2 linked regions of the Pleomorphomonas sp. PLEO genome follow. The protein of the gene in region 2 interacts with the protein of the main gene of each other region in a pairwise test. Links are inferred from orthologs where the notes say so. Each region holds a gene or a part of one and is shown on either strand. Other genes may lie near its edges. The genes, in order: mtgA and AB6N07_RS11925.

Region 1 (8,704 bases), 1.7 Mb from region 2 along the record:
GGTTGAGATCAAGCAGGAGTTTATCGGCATGCACTTTGCCGAGGCTGTCCGGTAGCTCGATCTCGACATCGGAGGCGACGACACGCGGCGTTGGCAGCAACTCAAGATCGGCATCGCCGATCTTGACCACCGTGCCCGTCTCGGCCTCGAAGGCGGTGATGGCCGGCGCAACGAACTTGTCGAGAGGAAAGAGCGGCGCCATCGCCAGGCGCAACGCCAGGACGACCAACACCAGCCCCGACAAGGCCGTGACGACGCGAACCATGCCTCCCCGATCCCTCGATGCCTGTTAGGCACGCATCGCACTTCCTCCGAAAAGCGATGCAAGTTTCTACAATACCAGTCCTTTCGGGCTTTGGCACGCTTCTCCGGCTATCCGAAGGGCGAAGCGTTTTGCCGCAGCGCAAAAGGAATAAGTGCAGAGCAAAAGACTTGGCTGCGTCGCACCATTTCTCCTATGCTGGTCGCGCCGCGATCGGGCGCGGCGACGCGGCAAGAGGCTCCCCATGTCCAGGGCGAAGCAGGGCACTGTCATTCGAAAATACGCCAACCGGCGGCTCTATGACACCGGCACCTCCAGCTATGTCACGCTGCAGGATCTCGCCTCCATGGTGCGGGCCAACACCGATTTCGTCGTCATCGACGCCAAAAGCGACGCGGACATTACCCACGAGGTTCTGACACAGATCATTCTCGAGGAAGAGACGCGGGGACCGCATCTGCTGCCCGTCAATTTTCTGCGACAGCTCATCCGTTTTTATGGCGACGAGCTGCAGGCCATGGTGCCTGCCTTCCTGGAGTATTCCATCGGCCAGTTCGCGCGCGAGCAGGGCAAGATGCGCGGCATAGCCGGCGAGGCGCTGGGCGCTTCCACTCTCAGCGAGAAGCTCGGCGAGCAGGTACGGCTCAACGCCGAATCCTTCGAGCGGGCGGTGCGCGCCGTCCTGCCCGGCGAAACGCCCGACGCACCGGCAAGCCCGGCCGAAAGCCGCACCGCCGATATCGACGCATTGCGCGACGAGCTCACGGCCATGCGGCGGCGGCTTGATCGGCTGGCACCGGAAACCGAATAACTCAACACCAATAGGCCGGATCAGGCGGGAGCGACGACGAGCGGTCCACGCAGACAGGTGTCGTCATCAAGCCCTTCGACCAGCGCCGCGCCGGGTCCGGCCCGCAAACGCGGCTCGCCGATAAGCCGCCCCTGGAAGGCGGAGATGCCGAGTTCGGCAAGCAAGGTCGCCGACGCTTCGTCCTGCACGAATTCGGCAACGGTACGGATGCCGAAATGACTGGCGAGCGTGGTGAGCGCCCTGACGAATACGACGGCGTCGGCATCGCGACCGATATCGCGGATGAAAGCGCCGTCGATTTTCAGCCAGTCCGGCTTGATGTCGCGCAGCATCCTCAGCGAGGTGTGACCGGAGCCGAAGTCATCGATGGCGATGCGGCAGCCGATATCGCGTACCGTCGCCACCATGTGCCTGAGATCGTCGATACGCGACAGAGCCGCCGTTTCGGTGATTTCGATGGTCAGCCTTTTCAGCGCATCGCCATCACGGCGGGCACCGGCCAGCAACATGCTGAGCCAAGCCGGGTCGGCCAGCGTTTCCGGCGATACGTTGACGGAGAGCTTAAGCAACGGCGACGCCTGGAGATCGGCCATCACCAGCGTCAGCGCCCGCATGTCGAGCCGCCGGATGAGACCGAGCTTTTCCGCCGCCTCCACATAGGGGCCGCCGGAGACGATCTCTCCCGACGGCAGCGCCAGCCGGCTGAGCGCCTCGTAGTAAATCACCGCCCGATCGTCCGCGCGGGCGATCGGCTGATAGGCCAGGACGAAGCGTTCCTCGGCAAGGCCGCGCTGGATCGCCTCGGCGACTTCGACGTTGCGGCGGCGGAGAGCATCGCGAGCAGCCGAAGGTTCATACAGAGTGATATGGCGATCTAGGTCGCGCCGGGCATCGCCGAGCGCCTCCTCGGCTCGATTGGCCGCCATGGCGCCGGACAGCGCGTGCTGCGGCAGCATGACGGCGCCGATAGCGATATCGGCGCGCACGGCGGCGCCATCGCAATCGATCGCCTCGTCACGCACCGCGTCGCGGAAGCGCTCGGTGGCGATGATCAGCGCGTGCTCGTCGCAGTCGTTGAGGATGGCGCCGAATTTATGCCCGGAAAACGACCCGAAAATATCACCTTGCCGCATCCGGCGCAGGATCCGCTCGCCGGCGACGTCGATCACCCGGTCCCCGGCCTCATAGCCGAAATTGGCGTTAATCCGGCCGATGTCGAGCACGGCGAGGATCAAGAACACCGCCGAGCCCCCATCCGCCTCAAGCGATTTCAGCCGATCGTCAAGGCTCTGGAGTAGCTCGTCACGGTCGAGCCGGCGATCCGGCCCGTAAAGACGAGCCGGTGCCACCGTTTCGCCGCCACGCGGCAGCACACGCACCGTGCCGCGTGCGCCGAGCGCCGGTTGATCAGCCGGACCGAACCAGCTGCCGCTTTCTTCGATGCGCACGCTCTGCGGCTTGCCGCCACGCGGCATCAAGTCATAGACGAGCCGGTAGTCGGGACCGATCCGGTCGGCGGACAGCACGGGCGGTGGCGTCGCGGCGAGCCGTAGCGTCGCCGCTTGCGGCCCGATCAAGCGATGGAGCGCCCGGCCGGAGAGCGGCACCTCATAGGGCGGAAGATCGAACACCTCGCCGGCATTCGGCGACCAGCGCAAGCGGTCTTCGGCATAGTCGTGCTCATAGGCAGCGACACCCGCCGCGGCCATGGCCGCGCTGACCGTGTCCCTGTCCAGCCCGTGCCCATCCGAAGAAACGAGATCGTCATCCATCTGCCGCCGTCCTCGTCGTTTTGGAACACCTACCGCAACGCCCCTCTCACGTGAACCCGCGATTTTTATCATTCGCCATCGACGCATCTCTGAAACGGCTGGCCCACCGACGTATTTTCGGCTGGTGGTCTTGCGCATTAACCTTTTCTTAACCATTCTTGAAGGTGGCGCGATGGTTGCTCCGTATTCCTGACGTCGGTTCACTCTGTGCCGAAACGGCACAGCCCCTTGAAAGGCCTACGATAATGATCGGATCGGTCGGCTCTATCGGCGAAAGCGTCGGCAGCCAGAGCCTCCAAAGGGCGGCGCACCGCGCTTCCGGTCGTTATGTTGAGGCAATCGAAGGCTCGTCGGCCAGCGGTGAGCGCCAACAGTTCGCCATTCTCGATCTCCAAGCCGAACAGCGGGACGAAACACTCCGTCGCCGTTCGTCTACGACGGCCACGGGCAACCCCGCCTCGGCGCCCTTCGTCGCTCAACTCGCCGCCCTTGGTCTCGGCGACGCGGGCACCGGCGAGCGCCGCGTCCGTCGCGATCCGGCGCTGATCGTCGCCCGCGCCGATGCGCTCTATCGCGATGGCTATCGCCGCGTCACCGAGCTAGAGCCGGGATTCTTCGGCACCGCCGAATACTGAGCGGCAAGCAGGAGCCGATTTCGCCTGGAGCCGCGGGAGAGCGTTGCGCCGTCCACAACGCAGGCCTTCATCGACCCATCACACAAAAACAAAAAGGCCGGCGCGATGCACCGGCTCTTTTCAGGTCGATATCCCGGCCGTCGTGGACGGCCGAGCAAATCTGTTTATCAGGCTTCCTTGGGCGCCAGAATCTGGCGGCCGCGGTACATGCCGGTCTTGAGATCGACGTGGTGGGGACGACGCAGCTCGCCCGAGGTCTTGTCTTCGACGTAGGTCGGCTGCTTCAGCGCATCGTGAGACCGACGCATGCCCCGCTTGGACGGCGAGGTCTTTCGCTTGGGAACTGCCATTGTCTTCTACTCCATCGCCCGCTCGTAAAGGGGGAACCGCAATGGCCCACCGTTCGGGCGCGCGGGCGCTCGTTCCTAAAGATGCGGCCTTATACAGACTGGCGCGCCACTTTGCCAGTGCCTGCCGGGAAAAAAGTGGCCTCTCCGTCGCAATCCCGATGGAGAGACGACAGATGGGGCAACCATTCATCACGGAGCAAGACACTCGACATAGGCGCCGGACTGATTGACGCGAAGCTCAATGATGCGCGACAGCGTCTTTTGCGCTCGACTCGGCTTCAAGGGGTTTCGGATGGCCGGATTGGGCAGGGCGGCAGCGATCAGCGCCGCCTCGCGCCGGCTCAGCTTCGAGGCCGACTTCTTGAAGTAATAATGGGCCGCCGCCTCGACACCGTAAACGTTGGGACCGAGCTCGGCGATGTTGAGGTAAATTTCCAGCGTTCGCCGCTTTGACCAGACGAAATCGGCATAGAGAGCGAGCGGAATTTCGAGGCCCTTGCGGAGGTAGGAGCGCGACGGCCACAGGAAGACGTTCTTCACCGTCTGCATGGTGATGGTGCTGGCGCCACGATTGGGACCGCCGTTACGGCTCAGGACCGAGCGAAGCTGCGTCCAGTCGACACCGTCGTGGAAGCAGAATTGCCCATCCTCGCTCATAACCACAGCCTGCTTCATGCTGGGCGCGATATCGTCGAGATCGACCCAATCGCGGCTGTAACCCTGGAAGGTCAGAAGGTCCCACACCATCAGCGTCGAAACGGGCCGAGCGAACAGATAAATCGGCACCAGAACGAAGGGCAGAACGACCACCACCGCGGCGGCGACGGAAAGCCGCTTGAGCCACATCCGCCAGCCAGCTCGCCTCACAGCCGCCGCCTCCTCGTCGTCCGCCACCGGCTCGCCGTCGGCTACCGCCTCGCTGAGATCGCTCATGCCCACCCGCCTGTCCGTTTTCTCATAAACCAACGGGGCTGGCCGGGCAAACAGGGGAAAAGCCAACGGGAAGCGTCCGTCGCTGCGACGGCAAAACCACCCGAGCCTCATTTTCCCAGCGACAAAGCCTCAAAAAGCCGACCAATGCGGCAAATGCTCACAAATTATACAGAGATGCCCCAAATTTAGCATGGCGCGAATTGAGGCAACGTGAGACCTTTTACTTGTGAGCGCTGCTTCGTCGGTCTTCCGTCTGGGTCTTCCTCCTGATCCACGTGGCTCTCCAGCTTTCCTCCCAGAACTCAGGCCGGTAACCCCGGCCTGTTTTTTTGCGCTGTGCCCCGGCGCGCGTCACGACCGGTCGAAAGTGTTCGGAAAGACCGGGACTCACGCCCCGACCTTTCCGAACTCCGCTCTCGTTTTTCTTGTCAGTCGTCGCCCATGGCAACCAGCGTCGCATTGCCGCCGGCCGCCGCCGTGTTGACGGAGACCACCTGCTCCAGCGCGAAGCGGGTAAGATAGTTGGGGCCGCCCGCCTTGGGGCCGGTGCCAGAGAGCCCCGAGCCCCCGAAGGGCTGCGAGCCGACCACCGCTCCGATCATGTTGCGATTGACGTAGACATTGCCGATCGGCAACCGATCGACGATGCGCTTCACCGTCGTCTCGATCCGCGAATGAATGCCGAGCGTCAGGCCATAGCCGCTCGCCGCGATATCCTCGATCACCCTGTCGAGGTCTTTTGCCTTGTAGCGGACGATGTGCAGCACCGGGCCGAACACTTCCCGATCGAGGGCCACAGCCTCGGGTAGCTCGATGAGCGCAGGCGCGAAATAGGTGCCGCCGGCCAGCAAGCCCCCAGGTATCTGGCCGGAAAACAGCACGCCACCCTTGCCTTGCCAAGCCGCCACGTGAACGGCGAGCTTTTCGGCTTGCTCACGATCGATGATCGGGCCGACGTCGGTGTCCGGCCGCCTGGGATCGCCGACCTTGAGTTCAGCCGCCGCCCCTTTGATCAGGGCGACCATGTGATCGGCGACATCCTCCTGCACGAACAGCAGGCGCAGCGCCGAACAGCGCTGACCAGCCGAGCGGAAGGCCGAGGTGACGACGTCGTCGGTCACCTGCTCGCCGAGCGCCGTGGCGTCGACGATCATGGCGTTGAGGCCACCGGTTTCGGCGATCAGCGGCACGATCGGCCCACGCTTGGCGGCAAGCGCCCTGTTGATGGCGAAAGCGGTATCGGTCGAGCCGGTAAAGGCGACGCCGGCGATGCGCGGATCGGCAACCAGCGCCGCGCCGGCCGCGCCGTCGCCGACCAGCAGAGCCAGTGCCGAGGTTGGTACGCCAGCCTCATGCAGCAGACGCACCATCATGGCACCGACAAGCGGCGTCTGCTCGGCGGGCTTTGCCACCACCACATTGCCGGCGGCCAGCGCCGCTGCTGTCTGGCCGACGAAAATCGCCAGCGGGAAGTTCCAGGGAGCAATGGCCGCGAACACGCCACGACCGCGATAGCTGAGCCTGTTTTCCTCGCCGGTCGGACCGGGCATGGCGACTGGCACTTGGAACAGGCGCCGCGCCTCGCTGGCGTAGTAGCGGCAGAAGTCGACCGCCTCGCGCACCTCGGCGACGCCATCGGCCAACGTCTTGCCCGCCTCGAGCGCCAGCACGGCGAGAAAAGCCGGAAGCCGATCCTCAAGAAGGTCGGCCGCCCGCTCCAGCGCGGCGGCGCGCGTCTGGGCCGGCGTTTCAGACCACGAACGGAAGCCGGCGACAGTCGAGGCGACCGCCTGCTTTGCCGTTTCGGCATCTGCATCGACGGCCCGACCGATCTCCGTCTTGCCATCGATCGGCGACAGGAGAACGCGCTGAGGTCCAGTCGCATCCATGCCGTCGATGATCGAAGCGGCGGTCCCGAAATCGCTGCCGGCAGCCGCGATGGCGGTCAGCAGAGGTTCCAGCGCCTGTTCGTCGGCAAGCTCCACGCCGCGGGAATTGCGGCGATCGCCGAACAGATCGGCAGGCAACGGAATACGGGCGTGACGGGCGCGGTCGCCGCCAGCCAATACGTCGGCGGGACGCTTCAGCAAGGTCGATATCTCCACTTTGGAGTCGCCGACAGCGGCGACAAAGGATGAGTTGGCGCCATTTTCCAGAAGGCGGCGAACGAGATAGGCGAGAAGATCCTTGTGGCCACCGACCGGCGCATAAATGCGGCACGGCTGACCATCCCTCTCGGTGACCTCACGGTAGAGCGTATCGCCCATGCCGTGCAGCCGCTGGAATTCGAAATGCCGGTTGGTACCGGCAATCTCCGAAACCTCGGCCACCGTCAGCGCATTGTGCGTCGCGAATTGCGGGTAGAGGCGCGGCCGCGCTTTGAGCATCTTCTCGGCGCAGACGAGATAGGACAGGTCGGTGGAGGCTTTGCGGGTGAAGAGGGGATAATCGTCAAGACCCCGTTCCTGTCCCCGCTTCATCTCGGTGTCCCAATAGGCACCCTTGACGAGACGCACCATGAAGCGACGATTCAGGCTTTCGGCAAGATCGATCATATGGTCGATCACCGCCGGCGCCCGCTTCTGGTAGGCCTGCACGGCAAGGCCGAACCCATCCCACCCGGCAAGCGACGGATCGCTGGTGACAGTGGCGATCACCTCGAGAGACAGCTTCAACCGATCGGCTTCTTCGGCGTCGACGGTGAGGTTGAGATCGTAGGCCTTCGCCGCCCGCGACAGTTCGAGCAGCCTTGGCACGAGCTCGGCCATAACACGCGCGCCGTTCAGCGCCTCGTAGCGCGGATGCAGCGCCGACAGCTTGACCGAAATGCCCGGCCGGGCCGGCAGCGCCTCGGAGCCGGCCGACCGGCCGATCGCTTCGATCGCCATGGCGTAGTCGGCAAAGTACCGTTCCGCATCGGCGGCTGTGCGGGCGCCCTCGCCAAGCATATCGTAGGAGTGGCGATAGCCCTTGCCGGCCAGACCGCGAGCACGGGACAAGGCGGCTTCGATCGAAGTGCCCAGTACGAACTGGTGGCCCATGATCTTCATCGCCTGCCGCGTGGCGGCGCGCACCGGCGGCATGCCCAGACGCTTGACGAGGCCGGTCAGGACATTCTCAGGAGTTTCGCCCGGCTGGAGCACGCGCGTCGTCACGCCGAGCGCCCAGCCGGAGGCCGCCACCAGCCAGGGGTCCTCGCCCTTGCCGTGGAAGCCGAAGGCGGCCGAAGCGAGCTTGTCCTCGATCAGCTTGTCGGCAGTCGCTCCATCGGGCACGCGGAGCAGCGCCTCGGCCATCACCATGATGGCCAGGCCCTCGCGCGTCGTCAGCGAATAGGCTTTCAGGAAATCCTCAACGCCGCCGATGGCCGACTTGCCGTTACGGATCGCCTTGATGAGACGGCTGGCATACGCATCGACGCGCCCGCGCGCGTCTGGATCCTCGACCCGGGCCGCCAGGAGGCGGCGGACCACGACAGTCTCGTCTTCCGCATAGGGCGGCGAAAAACACGGAGCCCGGAGGGGCTCTGAAGAAGCTGCGGACATCTGATCTCCGGAAGGTTGCCACCTTCTGAGGGCGGCTTTTGTTATAATCCGCAGGATACCAGCAGGCTTTCGGTGACACTCTCCTTATTGAGGTATAGAATCGGCGCTATTCGCGGAATGAACCGTTTGTTTCCGTGAATTTTCCAGATTGATCTGTCTTGGGGATTTGCGATGGCGTCAGCGGCGGGCGGTGATCGTTCTCACCACAGCAAAGATATTCCCGGCCTCGATCGCATCGATCGCCGGATCCTCGCCGCACTTCAAGAAGATGGCCGCGTCACCAATCTGGAACTCGCCGAGAAGATCGGCATGTCTGCGACGGCTACCGCCGAGCGAGTCAAACGACTGTCGCGCGATGGATTCATCCTCGGTTATACGGCGCGCCTCGATCCCCTG
Region 2 (5,035 bases):
GCCCTTCCACCGACGCCGCTCCGAGCAGCGCGATCGCCGCCCGCATCGAGGTGGGATTGGCGTTGTAGCTCTCGTCGATCAGCCGTGCCGTGCCACCGAACATCGGCAGCACGTGGCGTTTGCCGCGTCCCTTGGGCTGCTTGTGACCTTGGAGGGCCAGCATCGCCCGCATCAGGTCGCCACCGACGATCTTGACGGCGGCCAGCACGGCCAGCGAGTTCTGCGCGATGTGCCGGCCCGGCGCGCCCAGCTTGTAGGCAACGCTGTCGCCGAGGATGTCGGCGGTGATTGTGGTGCAATCCTCTTGCAATGAGCACTTGAGAAGCCGAGCTTCCGCCTCGGGATGTTCGCCGAAGAACACCACCTTGGCGCCATGGGCGCGGGCACGCTCGGCCAGCAGCGATGCGAACTCGCTGTCCCGGTTGAGAATAGCAGTACCGCCCGGTTCCAGGCCGGCGAAGATCTCGGCCTTTGCCTCGGCGATCGCCCTCACCGAAGAGAAATACTCAAGATGCACCGGCGCCACCGTGGTGATGATGGCGACATGCGGCCGAACCATCTTGGTGAGCGGCGTGATCTCGCCAGGGTGGTTCATGCCGATTTCGAATATGCCGTAACGGCTGCCGGTTGGCATGCGGGCGAGCGTCAGCGGCACGCCCCAATGGTTGTTGAAGGAGGCGGCCGAGGCGTGCACCGCGCCCGAGGCGGAAAGTGCTTCGCGCAGCGCTTCCTTGGTCGACGTCTTGCCGACCGACCCCGTGACGGCGATCACCTTGGCGGCGGTGCGCTCGCGCGCCCGGATGCCGAGCCGCCCCAGGCTGGCGAGCACGTCGTCAACCACCACCAGCGGACCGATATCGGCCGGCAGGGACGAGCGCTTTGCCTCAGAAACGACGGCCACCGCCGCGCCCTTCTGAAGCGCCTTTTCCACGAAGTCATGGCCGTCGAAGCGATCGCCAGCGATGGCGAAGAAAGCGCCGCCACGCTCGACGGTGCGGCTGTCGATGGAAATGCTGTCGATGGGCGAAAGAGCACCCTCGACACGGCCTTGCAGCGCCGTGACGAAATCGCCCTCGGGCCACAGCGACCGATCGGACGGCGTCAGACCCGGCGTCGCCAATACCGCCTCGTGGTCGGAATAATGCACCGTCTCGCGGCCGATGATCTGCCCGGTCTCGTGGCCCTTGCCGGCGATCAGGAACACATCGTCCGGGCCGAGCATGGCGATGCCCTGGCGCACCGCCGTCGTCCGATCGCCGATCTCGATGCCGCCGGGGCAGCCGGCCAGCACTTCCGAACGGATGGTCGCCGCGTCCTCGGTGCGCGGATTGTCGTCGGTGACGATGGCGACATCGGCAAGACGGGCGCAGACCTCGCCCATCTGCGGCCGCTTGCCCTTGTCGCGGTCGCCACCGGCGCCAAAGGCGACGACGAGACGGCCGACGGTAAATGGCCTCAGCGTCTGGAGCGCCACTTCGAGGGCGGCCGGCGTATGCGCGAAATCGACAAACACCGGCGCTTGCGACGGTGCGTAGCCGACCAGTTCAAGCCGCCCCTTGGCACCCTTGATGCCGTCGAGCGCATCGAGCGCGTCGGAGAGCGACACCGAACCTTCGGCGGACGCCAGCGCCGCGGCAACCAGCGCATTCGACACCTGGAAGGCGCCGACCAGCGGAATGCGGACCGGCCGAGGTCCATCACCGATATCGACGGTGGCGACCTGTGCCCAACCGTCGCGGGCGACGTCGAGAATGCGGATGCGGTTGCCAGCGGCTCCGACCGTCTGAAGATCGAGGCCGCAGATGCGAGCGGCCGAGGCGAATGCCTCGCCGTAGACATCGTCGAGATTGACGACGGCGCCGGAGCCGGGATGCAGGATGGTGTCGAACAGCCGCATCTTGGCGGCCATGTAGGCTTCCATCGTGCCGTGATAGTCGAGATGGTCGCGCGACAGGTTGGTGAAGGCGCCGGCCGCCACTTCGACGCCATCGAGCCGGCGCTGAATGAGGCCGTGCGAGGAGGCTTCCATCGCCACATGATCGATGCCGTCGGCTGCAAGATCGTGCAGCGTCCGGTGCAGCGTCACCGCGTCGGGCGTCGTCATGTTGCCGTAAGCGTTGCCGGCCTTGGTCGTCACGCCGACGGTGCCGATCGATGCCGCTTCGTAACCAGCCGAAAGCCAGATCTGGCGAACGAAGGCGGCAACCGATGTCTTGCCGTTGGTGCCGGTCACCGCCACCACCGTCTTCGGCTGCGGTCCGTAGAAGCGGGCGAGCATGCGGGCGAAGCGGCGGGCGGGATCGGGATCGCGCAGCACCGGCACGCTGAGGCCGGCAGGCAGCTCATCCTCGGTGTCGGCGAGCACCACCGCCGCGCCCTTCTCGATGGCCTGGGGAATGAAGTCGATGCCCTTGGCGCGGGTGCCGGGCAATGCCACGAAAAGCGAACCGGGAACAACCTCACGGCTATCGGCGGTGACGCCGGTGATCGATATACGGCGCAAGGCCGGATCGAGCGTGAGGATATCGGGCGCAAGTTCGGCGAGCTTCATCTGTCCGTCCATATTTGAATCGCAAGACGCCGCACACTGTCCTCGATTTGCGATCGAAATGAGGACAACTCACTCTTTCCACACCGCCCCTCGCCACCCGCCCGGCAAAGGCGGCGGCGTCAGTAGGCGGCCATCAGCGGCACGTCGACATCATCGAAGCGCGGTTCGACGTTCAGCATCGGCGCGATCCGGCCGATGATATTGCCGGCCGTCGGCCCGGCATTCATACCCGCGGTGGCCGGCAGGCCGGGCCGCTCGGGGTTGGGCTCGTCGAGAACCACCAGCACGAGATATTGCGGGTCGTCGATCGGGAAGGTGGCGACAAAGGCGTTGAAGCGCTTGTCGTTGGAGTAGCGGCCATTTACGACCTTTTCGGCGGTGCCGGTCTTGCCGCCGATGCGGTAGCCGGGAATGTCGGCCGACTTGCCCGAACCGCCGGGCGCCAGCACGTTGAGGCGCATCAGGTAGCGCATCTGCTCGGAGGTCGACTGCTTCAGCACCCGCTTGCCGATCAGGCGCGCCTCCTCCTCGGTGCGCGGGAAGAAGGTCGGCGGAATGAGGATGCCGCCGTTCATCACCGCGCTCGCCGCCGTGGCGGTGGCCAGCGGCGACACCGAGATGCCGTGACCGAAGGACACGGTGACGGTGACGAGGTCGGACCAGCGCTTGGGCAGGATCGGCCGGGCGATCTCCGGCAGTTCGGTCGGCACCTTATCCATCAGCCCCAAACGTTTCAGGAACTCCTGCTGCCCCTCTGAGCCGACCTTCAGCGCCTCGCGGCCTGTACCGACGTTGGACGAGTAGATGAAGATCTCCGGCACGGTCAGCACGCGGTGCTTGCCATGGAAGTCGTGGATGGTGAAGCCACCGATGTTGAGGCTCTGGGTGGCGTCGAAGCTGTCGGTGAGCTTCACCTTGCCCGAATCGAGCGCCATCGAGGTGGCGAATATCTTGAAGGTCGACCCCATCTCGTACACCGCAGCCGAGGCGCGGTTCATGTTGTTGGGATCAAGCGCTTCGACCGGGTTCATCGGGTCGTAGTCGGGCGCCGACGTCATGCCGAGCACTTCGCCCGTCTTGACGTTGAGCACCACGGCAGCCGACGATTTCGCCGTATAGCGCTGCATCGCCGCCGTGATCTCGTCGTGCAGCACCTGCTGCACGCGCAAGTCGACGGACAAGCGGATCGGCTCGAGATTGTTCGAGGCCATGCCCGCCTTCTGCAGATCGCCGAGCCATTGGTCGTCAATGTATTTCTCGATGCCGGCGATGCCCTGATTGTCGATGTTGACGTGGCCAGTGACGTAGGCAACCGTCCGGCCCGACGGATAGAAGCGCTTGTTTTCAGTCAGGAAACCGATACCCGGAATGCCAAGGCCATGCACGGCCGCCTGCTGGGTCGGCGTGATTTCGCGCTTCAGCCAGACGAAGCCCTGCTTGGAGGCGAGGCGCTGGCGCACCGCATCGGTGCCGAGATCGGGGAAGACGGTGGCGAGCTGCTCGGTCGCCTCGTCCGGATCGACGATGCGGCGCGGCTCGGCATACAGCGAAGCGAACTTGATGTCGGTCGCCAGAATCTCGCCGTTACGGTCGAGAATATCGGGACGGGCCGCCGACACCGCCGCCTGGGCATTGCCGAGCGTTACCGATTCCTGCGGCAGGCTGACGCCCATCTCAACCAGACGGCCGATGATGGTGCCGTAGACAAGAATGAAGCAAGCCGAGGTGAGGAAAAGCCGGCTGCGCATGGTATCGCCCGCGCCGCGCCGCGCGGACGCACGAAAATCCTGGCCGGCGGTGACTGCCGTCGGCTCGGCGGACTTTCGGAACGGACCAAACCGGAAATTCATTGTACCCGTCTCGTATTATCTTGGATTTGTGGCAGGACCGCCGAGCCGTCCGCCGACTGCTCGGTCGGCAGACCAACCGGCGGCACCACGGGCTTGGCCGGAATGTCGGCCAGCGTGCCGATATGATTGGAGGACATCGGGGTCAGGTTCAGAATGTCCTGATGCCGCGCGAGAAGATCGTTCATGCGGGCCGGCCGCGTCAGCAGCGCCCATTCAGCCTTGAGCAGCGAGATGTCCTCACGCGCCTGGACGATTTCCGCCTGCTTCTTGTTGATGTTCTCGGCGGCAATCTCCGCCTCGTATTTCATGTCGTAGACGGCGGCCGCCGACAGCACCATCAGGAACACCAGGAGGGCGTTGATATAGCGGGTCATGGCCTGTCCCTAAAAAGGCTGGGAACGCCGAGCGCGTCCCGGTCGATCGACCGGGACGGCGCTTCGGTGCGAATGCCGAACCTGAGCTTGGCCGAGCGGGCGCGTGGGTTGACGGCGAGTTCCGCCTCACCGGCATCGATCGGCTGCCGACCCTCAAGGTGGAAAGTGGCGGGCGGCACCGTCGCCTCCGGCAAATGGCGCGAACCGCCAGCCCGCTCGCGCGAACGGTCGGCGAAGAAGCGCTTGACGATGCGATCCTC

Evidence for each region.
Region 1: the proteins of AB6N07_RS11925 (region 2) and mtgA interact in binary tests that used the Escherichia coli proteins (3 or more experiments, as listed by UniProt). The link is inferred for Pleomorphomonas sp. PLEO from one-to-one orthologs.

What each region holds. Positions count from the first base shown.
Region 1 is NZ_CP166625.1:892,695-901,398, reverse strand. What follows is about bases 2,892-5,771. They hold mtgA (monofunctional biosynthetic peptidoglycan transglycosylase), read right to left. Parts: upstream 4,764-5,771; coding sequence 4,020-4,763; downstream 2,892-4,019. Other genes in these bases: putA (bifunctional proline dehydrogenase/L-glutamate gamma-semialdehyde dehydrogenase PutA), read right to left, coding at 5,192-5,771; rpmF (50S ribosomal protein L32), read right to left, coding at 3,648-3,830; AB6N07_RS03940 (hypothetical protein), read left to right, coding at 3,091-3,480. In the rest of the region: AB6N07_RS03955 (AsmA-like C-terminal region-containing protein), read right to left, coding at 1-265; polyhydroxyalkanoate synthesis repressor PhaR, read left to right, coding at 507-1,073; AB6N07_RS03945 (EAL domain-containing protein), read right to left, coding at 1,094-2,845; more of putA, read right to left, coding at 5,772-8,308; AB6N07_RS03920 (Lrp/AsnC ligand binding domain-containing protein), read left to right, coding at 8,480-8,704. UniProt on the Escherichia coli protein: Peptidoglycan polymerase that catalyzes glycan chain elongation from lipid-linked precursors. May play a role in peptidoglycan assembly during cell division in collaboration with other cell division proteins.
Region 2 is NZ_CP166625.1:2,566,972-2,572,006, reverse strand. Bases 2,037-5,035 are described here. They hold AB6N07_RS11925 (peptidoglycan D,D-transpeptidase FtsI family protein), read right to left. Parts: upstream 4,402-5,035; coding sequence 2,671-4,401; downstream 2,037-2,670. Other genes in these bases: rsmH (16S rRNA (cytosine(1402)-N(4))-methyltransferase RsmH), read right to left, coding at 4,772-5,035; AB6N07_RS11920 (hypothetical protein), read right to left, coding at 4,398-4,775; AB6N07_RS11930 (UDP-N-acetylmuramoylalanyl-D-glutamyl-2,6-diaminopimelate--D-alanyl-D-alanine ligase), read right to left, coding at 2,037-2,551. In the rest of the region: more of AB6N07_RS11930, read right to left, coding at 1-2,036. UniProt on the Escherichia coli protein: Essential cell division protein that catalyzes cross-linking of the peptidoglycan cell wall at the division septum. Required for localization of FtsN.